DNA from 2 places in the Kytococcus schroeteri genome. Region 2 is predicted to be linked to the other one. Evidence: predicted binding sites of a transcription regulator. Region 2 holds the regulator's gene; the other holds the start of a gene.
The links. Region 2 encodes LexA, which represses DNA repair genes until DNA is damaged. Its sites were predicted from a motif close to TCGAACANNTGTTCGA; they were not measured.
Positions count from the first base shown of each region.

Region 1: the regulator LexA is predicted to act here: its motif matches at 1,982-1,997, upstream of ACFFHC_RS05165 (HNH endonuclease signature motif containing protein).

Region 1 covers NZ_JBHLVH010000011.1:93,481-97,887, reverse strand. Annotated here, with positions in the region: gene bsaP (biotin synthase auxiliary protein BsaP) at 1-230, shown strand, start outside; gene ACFFHC_RS05165 (HNH endonuclease signature motif containing protein) at 307-1,908, opposite strand; gene ACFFHC_RS05160 (class I SAM-dependent methyltransferase) at 2,043-2,825, opposite strand; gene ACFFHC_RS05155 (ArsO family NAD(P)H-dependent flavin-containing monooxygenase) at 2,822-3,952, opposite strand; gene ACFFHC_RS05150 (arsenate-mycothiol transferase ArsC) at 3,960-4,400, opposite strand; partial or broken gene ACFFHC_RS05145 (arsenate reductase ArsC) at 4,398-4,407, opposite strand, start outside.
Region 2 covers NZ_JBHLVH010000013.1:190,067-194,473, reverse strand. Annotated here, with positions in the region: gene ACFFHC_RS06645 (hypothetical protein) at 156-587, shown strand; gene ACFFHC_RS06640 (LysM peptidoglycan-binding domain-containing protein) at 807-1,187, opposite strand; gene lexA (transcriptional repressor LexA) at 1,470-2,168, shown strand; gene ACFFHC_RS06630 (NAD-dependent protein deacetylase) at 2,227-3,162, opposite strand; gene ACFFHC_RS06625 (patatin-like phospholipase family protein) at 3,159-4,407, opposite strand, start outside.

The DNA of each region.
Region 1 (4,407 bases), on a different contig from region 2:
GGAGGGGTGCCGACGCCGGCGCCGCCACCCCTGACGCCCACGCCGTCCATCCCACGTACTGCGGACACTGCGGCGAGCCGCTCGCGGATGCCGGGCACGACACCTGCACCCGGCGCCTCGAGCTGGAGCCGCCCCGGTACTGCCCTGCCTGCCGTCGGCGCATGGTGGTGCAGGTGACGCCACGCGGGTGGACGGCGTCCTGCTCCCGCCACGGGGTCACCACGGCCTGAGCGGCCCGAGTGTCCTGGGCAGCATGAGCGACCTGACCGACCCGTGTGGGTCGACGGCAGGGCGGGCGGTGTCCACTCATTGGTCCGCCCTCCTGCTCCGCCCGCCCCGCCGGTGGAAACGCAGGACCCCGCGGCCCTCGCCGTCGCAGGTGATCGTGTGGGTGAGCGAGGGGTCCTCGAGCCGCCGGTGGTGCCGGCCGCACAGGGGGAGGGCGTTGACCAGGTCCGTGGCCCCGCCCGGGGGGCCGCCCCGGGCCGACCCGGACCCCCAGGGGTCCACGTGATGGACCTCGCACCAGGCGAACGGTCGATCGCAGTTCTCCTCGGCGCACTCGGTGTAGCGCAGGGCGAGGGCCCGGCGTTGCGTCTCGGTGAACAACCGGGTCCGTCGCCCGAGGTCGAGGGGGACGGAGTCGCCGCCGAGGACCACCGGGACGATGCCCGCGCCGGCAGCCAGTCGGCGCACCTCGCCGGCAGACACCTCGACCCCCGTGTCGGTGAGGCCGGCTCGGTCGGTCTCACCGCGCAGGGTCTCCAGGGTGGTGGTCACCAGCACCGTGACGTTGGTCCGACCGCCCAACTCGTGGGTGGGCAGGTGGTCGATCAGCTCGCAGAGGGCCTTGCCCTTCTCGTGGGCCCAGTCGACCTGCCGGTCCTTCCACGAGAGGTGCTCCCTCCCGGTTGCCTCTGGCCCCGCAGTCTCGACTGGGGTCCTGTCCGTCGCGTCCTTGCGCGCCAGTCGCCGCGGTGCCACGAGCGCATCGAGCACCTTGCCGAGCATGTGGCCCTGGAGCGCGGGGAGGGTGAACCGCCCGTGGACGGTGCCGTCGCCGTTGTCGCGCATCCAGAAGGACGCGGCCTCCCACGCCTTCTGCTCCTGAGTGCGCACGCGCTCGTCCTGGTGGCTGTCCACCACGGCCTCCGGCACGCCCAGCTCTCCCAGGACGCGGCGAGCCGCCCGGCGCAACGAACGAGGAGTCAGTCGCTCGGCCTTGCGGACGAGCACCTCCTCGGCCCGGAGTCGTAGTGCGGGGTCCACGTCTGCGGGGAGGGCGTCGAGCTCCTGCAGGACCACCATCGCGTGCTCCTGGGAGAGCAGCCCCGCATCGAGCGCGCGTGCCAACGGACGCGGTCCCGGCGCGGTGGGCGGCCCCGGTTCAGGGGTCGAGGGACTTCCCGCCTCGTCCGACGTGGTCCCCGGAGACGGGGGAGGGCCCACGGGCTCCGCGAGTGCCTCGGCCAGTACCGCGTCGCGCCGCGTCCCGCCAGAGGTGCGGGCGTTCTTTGCCGCCGCGAACTGTGCGTCGTCGTCGTGCACGGCCCGCCCGGCCCGGCGCGCGGTGGCCAGCACCGAGTGGGAGCGTACGCGGACCTGCTGGCCCCGGTCCCCGAAGCGCGTGGCGGTCCGGGTCAACCACTCGAGCTCCGAGGGGCTGACGGGCAGGTCCTCCTCGGAGCCGGCCGCGGTCAGCGCGGCCAGCAGTCGGTCCACGGCCTGGTCCGCGGCGGCGAACGCCTCGGTCACCTCGTGCCAGGCGCCGGCGCTGCCCGGCGGCTGCCCCGGCGCGATCGGGGCTGTGGTCGAGCCACCGTCGACCACGCGGGGTGGCGCACCTGCGTCCTGTGGGAACCGTTCCGGCATCGTCTTGGGCACGTACACCACCCCCTCGTGGCTCACCGAGGGTCGGACCCCCTGTCCGACCGGCTACCTCAAGAATAGTACATGTATTGCATCAAGTGCAACCCGCGCATCGAACATGTGGACGGTGTGATGCTGGGGCTGCCCGGCCAGCGGACCCTGTGGACATCCGCTCATCGGTGCTCACCCACCACCAGCACCGCCTCGTTCCAGAAGCGCAGCACGCCACCCTGCGCCCGGGCTCCCGCCCGAACCCTCCACGCCTCCCGCACCCGCACCCGGGTCGCCTGGTCCTGCGCCAGGAACCTGCGCCCGGGCCCGGCGATCCCCGCCTCGACACCCGCCCACAGGTCCGCCGGGGCCACCGCCCACTCCCACTCCACGGTCCGGGCCTCGCGCACCGTCAGCCCGGCCTCCCGACACAGGCCGGCCAGGCCCTGCGGGGTCCGCGGGAAGTCCACCTCCTCGGGCAGTCGCTCCGGCGCCACCTCCCGTGCGTCCGCTGCGGAGAAGACCTCGCCCACCAGCCCACCCCACCCGGCGCCTCCTGCCGGCCACACCGTCATCGCCACGCGTCCGCCCGGCGCCAGCACGCGCGCCATCTCGCGCACCCCGTCGACCGGGTGGCCGAGGTGGTTCACGACGAAGTTCGCCACCACCCCGCTCTGGCTCCCGCTCGCCACCGTGAGGCGCGGGAGCCCGCCGACCTCCACCCGTCCGGGTGCCACGCGCGCGGCGCAGGCCACCATCGCGGGTGAGGGGTCGACCCCCGCCACGTCCCACACTCGGTCGAGCGCCCGTCCCAGCAGCCCGCCCGGACCGCACCCGACGTCCAGGACCCGCCCGGCGGGCAGCGCGTCCAGCAGCAGGTCGTGCACCCCGGCACACAGCGCCCCGAACGACCGTCGGTACGCCTCGACCGCGCCCCACGCACCGTCCGACCCCGCCCCGCTCACCGCAGCACCTCCTCGATCTCCCGCGCCGCCGCGCGTGCGGGCCGCCCCACTCCGATGAGCGTCGCCGACGCCGGCCCCGTCCAGTCTCCGTAGCCCATGAGGTGCAGCCGCGGCTCCCCGGCGGCCCGCGTCATCGACCCCGGTGCCACCGCCACGTGCCCGCGCTCACCGCGCACCCCCAGCGGGCGCAGGTGGGCCAGCGCCGGTCGGTACCCCGTGCACCACAGCACGGCGTCCACCGGCAGCTCCTCGCCCGGCGCCACGGGCGGGCTGTTCCACGTGGAACCGGCCGCCTCCGCCGCCTCCTCGCCCCACACCACGCCCGATGCGGTGAGCCGCGCCACCATCGGCACGGCACCCAAGCGCCCCTCGGCCAGGGCCGCGCGCACCTCCGGCACCTGCACGATGTCGCCGAGCGTCCCCACCCCGCCGTCGTCCGGACGGCCGGCATCGAGGGCGGCCCGCCGTGCTGTGGCCACGTCGAAGAGCACCCGTCCGTCCACCTCGGGCGGCATGAAGCGTGGCGGACGCTGCGTCGCCCACACCACCTCGCGCGATGCCGCGAGCTCCGCCGCCAGCTGCGCCCCGGTGTTGCCTCCACCCACCACGAGCACCCGCCCGCCCGGCACCGACTCCGGCCCCCGGTACTGCGCCGAGTGCAGCTGTGCGCCTGCGAACTCCCGCAGGCCCGGCACGCTCGGCCAGAACGGCCGCGACCACGTGCCGGTGGCGCTCACCACGGCCCGCCCCCACCAGGCCGATCTCTCGCCCTCGGGTCGCCCCTCGACCACCAGTCGCTCGCCCTCGCGCCGCACGGCATCGACCCGCACGGGCCGCTGGACGGGCACCTCGTAGCGCTCCTCGTACGCCGTCAGGTAGTCGGCCACGTGCTGCCGCGAGGGGAACGCCCCCTCACCGGTCCACCGCGGCATGAGCCACCCGGGCAGCGACGAGTGCTGCGGCGGGCTGAACGCGTGCAGGCTCGGCCACATCCGCGCCCACGCGCCACCCGGCCCGTCGGCGTCGTCGAGCACCACGTGCCCGATGCCGGCGCGCCGCAGCCAGTAGCTCGTGGCCAGTCCGGCCTGCCCGCCGCCGATGACGACGACGTCCGCCTCCGCGTCCACCGGTGCCTCAGCGCAGCTCGTCCGCCAGCGCCTGCACCCGGCCGTCGATCTCGTCGCGCAGGGCCGCCATGCGCTCGGCGCCCTGGAGTCCGCGCTCAGACGGCTCCTCGGTGCTCCACCGGCGCACGTCACCGGGCAGGTGCCCCTCCAGCTCCGCCGGCAGCTGCGCGTTGTCGCCCACCAGCACGATGACGTCGCTCGCCGCCGCCAGCTCCGGCGTCAGCTGCTTGGGGTGCTCCCCGGCCAGCGAGGCGCCCACCAGGCCCAGCGACTCCGCCGACTCCCCGTTGACGCCCTTCTCCCACGGCGCGGCGGCCACGCCGGCACTGAGCACCTGCACGCCGGGCACGGCCAGACGCCGCATGAGCCCGGCGGCCATCTGCGACTTGCCCCGGTTGCTCGAGCACACGAAGGTCACCACGCGCTCCTGCGGCCGCGGCCACGCCATCGGCTCC
Region 2 (4,407 bases):
TCACACCGGCCATGGTGCCAGCCCTCCGCGACGCCGCCAGGGGGTGTGCCACCTCTGCGCCACCCCGCTCCTGCACCACCCACGCACGACGAGTCCGAGCCCCGGCTGCGGCGCTGCGACCACCGGGCGGGCCCCGCGTGTGGTGGAGTGGGGCCATGGACCTCGCCATGCCCGCCCCCAACGAGACCGACCGCCTCCACGCCCTCACGCGCGACCGTGGCGACCAGAAGACCATCACCGCCCTGTGGAGGGCCGGTTTCGCCCTGCCGCGCTGGTGGTTCCTGCCCGCGGGGCCGGAGGGGTCCGTGGCTCCCGTCGCCGCGCAGATCGAGGGCGCCATGATGCTGCTCGGGTTCACCAGCAGCGAGCGGGCCCGCCACTTCGCGGTGGAGCAGGGCATGCTCGACGCGGAGGAGCCCGGCGACCTGCTGGCCCTGCAGCCCGTGGAGGTCGTGCGCGGCGCCAGCGACTTCCTCACCGCCGGCGTCAACGGGCTCGTCATGGACGTGCACATCTCCGGCTGGTTCGCGCCCTTCGAGGGCCTCGGCCCCATGTGGCGTCGCGCCACCGGTACCCCCCTCGACTGACCGGGCCACGGCACGCCCGGACAGGTCCCCCACGAGCGGAAGCCCTCCCCACCGCCACGAGGCGGTGGGGAGGGCTCTCTCCCTCACGGGGCGTCCCTGCCACGGATGTCTCACGTCCGCGGCGCACCCCATCACGCGTGGCCACACGTCCCTGAGGACCACGCAGTCCTCGACCCCCTCCTGGCCGGTCCCTCCTCCCCGGCCGGGCCGACTCCCTCGTCAACGACGCGGGATGACCAGCTCCTGACCGGCCTGCACCTGGCTGGTGCCCAGTCCGTTCGCCTCCTGCAGCATGAGCACCGCGCGGTCCACGGGCACCTCGGGCAGGTGCTCCACGGCCACGTGGCTCAGCGTCTGGTCCTGGGCCACCACCACGCGCTCGGCCACCCCCGCGTCCCGGCCGGCGCCGGTCGCCTGCCAGGCGACGAGCAGCACCATCACCACCGCCACGGCAATCACGAGCGCCTGTCGCGCCGCGCGCCCCCGGGCCGTCAGTCGCATGCGAGGTGCCGGGCGCACCGCCCCCCGGGCCGACGCGACCGGGCGCCCGCCACGGCGAACGGGTCGCACCTCCAGCGGCATCGCAGTCATCGCAGTCATGTCATCTCCTCCAGGTCCGGACGGATGTCCGTCGCATGTCTGTACTATGTGTAGCACAGGTGACCGACACTCACCAAGACACGCCCGAACGGATGTCCTTCTGGCGGGACGGTGACGTCGTATCCTGTGTGCACCGGTTGTCGGCCGTGCGTACGAGCGGGACCTCCCGCCGCACGCCCTGCCGACACCACGCAGTGAAGCGGTGACCACCGACAACCTCGGAGATCCGGCGTCATGACGCGCAGTTCTCCGCCGCGACGACCCGCGAAGGGGGACCCCGACATGACCGAGAAGAACGAGCCCGGCCTGCGCCGGAACGAGCCGCTGACCGACCGGCAGACCCGTGTGCTGGAGTGCATCCGCCGCTCCATCGACGAGCGCGGGTACCCGCCGAGCATGCGCGAGATCGCCGAGGAGGTGGAGCTCGCCTCGGCCAGTTCCGTGCAGCACCAGCTCAACGCACTGCAGCGCAAGGGCTACATCCGCCGCGACCCGAACCGCCCCCGCGCGCTGGAGATCCTCGACGCCCAGTGGCCGGGCGACCGCGGGTACCGCAAGCTCCCGGAGGACACCTGGGACCCCTCCGAGGCGGCCGACTCCCGCCCGCCGGCCTCCTACGTGCCGGTCGTGGGGCAGATCGCCGCCGGCGGGCCGATCCTCGCCGAGGAGCGCGTGGAGGACGTCTTCCCGCTCCCCCGCCAGATCGTGGGCGACGGCGAGCTCTTCCTGCTGCGCGTCAAGGGTGACTCGATGGTGGACGCCGCCATCTGCGACGGCGACTGGGTGGTGGTGCGCCGCCAGCAGGCCGCCATCAACGGCGACATCGTGGCCGCGCTGCTCGACGACGAGGCCACCGTGAAGACCTACAAGAAGGTCAAGAACCAGGTGTGGCTGCAGCCGCACAACCCGGCCTTCGACCCCATCGACGGCAACGACGCCACCATCCTGGGCAAGGTCACCGCGGTGCTGCGCAGGGTCTGAGCCCCCGCAGGGCACTCCCGGTCAGCGCGCACCCGGTCGCCACGCTCCCGCACGGGGGTCACGCCTCGGGGACGCCCACCCCGAGGCGGTCGGCCACCGCGGCAAGCGTCGTGTGCACCATCGCGTCCACCGTGAGCGTGGCCTCCCGGTCCGCGCGGTGCCAGCCGCGGGTCAGGACCACCACCGGTCCCCCGGCGCGGTGCACGTGCCGGGCGAAGCGGTACCCGCTCATCACCTTGAGGCTCGAGCCCAGCACGAGCAACCCGTCGGCGGCGTCCACCATCGCGTACGCCGCGTCCACCCGGGGGCGGGGCACGTTCTCCCCGAAGTACACGACGTCCGGCTTGAGCTCGTCGGACCCGCACGCCAGGCAGCGGGGCGCACGGAAGGCCGCCACGGCCTCCTCGTCCAGGGCCACGTCGCCGTCCGGACGCACCTGCCCGGCGTCCAGCGCCACCCGACGGTGGTCGGGGTTCGCCTCGGCCAGGCGCGCCTGCAGGTGCTCGCGCTCCTCGGTGGCCCCACAGGCCAGGCACACGATGCGCGAGAGCGTCCCGTGCAGCTCGAGCACGTCCGGCGACCCGGCCCGCTGGTGCAACCCGTCCACGTTCTGCGTGATCACCCCGGTGATGCCCGCGACCGCCCCGGTGTCCACCCCCTCGCACTGCAGGGCGGCCAGCGCACGGTGGCCGGTGTTGGGACGAGCGCCGGTGAACCGCTCCCAGCCCACGAAGGCCCGCGCCCAGTAGCGGAGCCGCGAGGCCGGGCCGGCACGGAAGTCCCCGATGGTCATGGGCTGCACGCGGCGCACCCCGTCCGGTCCGCGGTAGTCCGGGATGCCCGATGCGGTGGACATCCCCGCGCCGGTCACCACGGCCAGGCGGCGGGTCGCCAGCAGCTCGGCGAGGGCCTCCACCTCCTGGGGCGCGGCCACGACCTCCGGCGGCAGGGTCACCGGCGTGGCCACCTCGGGCAGGGTGCCGCCGGCACTCACGCGCGCCCCCGCCGCGGCCGGCGCCCCACGAGCGACACCCGCCCCGACCCACGCAGCGCCCGCAGCGCCACCTCGGGGTCGGCCACCTCCGGGTGCGGGTAGCGCGCCGGCGCGTCGCGCAGGATGAGGTGCGGGGCGTACCGCCTGATGGCCGAGTCGGCCACCCCGTAGCCGTGCCGCTCGATGATCTTCTGCTCGGCCTCGCTGAAGGCGTCCATGTCCGTGCGGATGGCGTTGATGCGTGCCGCCACCTCGATGGGGTAACTCTGCGGGACCCGCGAGTCCATGGCCCACGAGGCCCCCTCGACCACGCCCCAGTTGAAGGCCGAGTGCAGCCAGCGTAGACGCGTCACCTCCCCGCCACCGGCGGCGATGCTGATGACGTGCAGGATGCGCCCCAACGGCGTGCGGGCGCTGCGGGCCCGGAACACCGCGCCCCCGTCGCTCACGAGCACCCCGGCGTGGTCGCGCCACACCGGCTCCAGGGCGAGGTTGTCGTAGATGCCGCCGTCGAGCAGCTGCACGGTGCGCTCGATGCGGGGGCGGGCGGCCGCGTCGAGGTGCCCGGCGTGACCCCCGCTGAGCTCGAGCGTCGTGGCGTCCAGGTCGAACGGCGCGAAGTACGGCGGGTAGGCGCTCGAGGCCGCGACGACGTCGGCCAGGCGCAGCCCCGCCGGCGGGTCGCCGTAGCCGAGCCGGTAGTCCCCGACGCGGCCCCGCGGCGGGTGGGCGCGGGAGTCGGCGAAGGTCCAGTTGACCCCGTGGGCGAGCTCGGTGGCCTCCACCACCACGGCGGGGCCGGCGGTGCGGCGGGCCTCCCGCAGGTCGGCCGCCCACCAGTCGATGTGGTCCACCAGCTGGTCGGCGAGCACCCGGGAGCTGCGGTCGGCCGGGCGGCGCACCTTGGGCCCCCAGCCCGACACCAGCGCGCGGGTGCGCAGGTTGTGACGGGTCAGGCGACGCAGCGGCTCGGCCACGTACTGCTCGAACCCCTCCACCCGCGGGGCGGAGAACAGGCCACCGGGCACGGTGTCGCCGCGCGGCAGCGGCGGGGCGCTCGGGTCGGGCTCCACCAGGTCGGCCGAGTCGATGCTCTGGCTCAGGGCGTCCGGCGTCGGCCAGCCCAGGCGGGGGTCGGCCAGCAGCATCGCGGCGATGCTGCCGCCGCTCACCGCCGAGACGGTGCGCAGCTGCCCGAGCATGCCCAGCTCGTTGAGGCGGCGCAGGGCTCCCAGGTGGAACAGG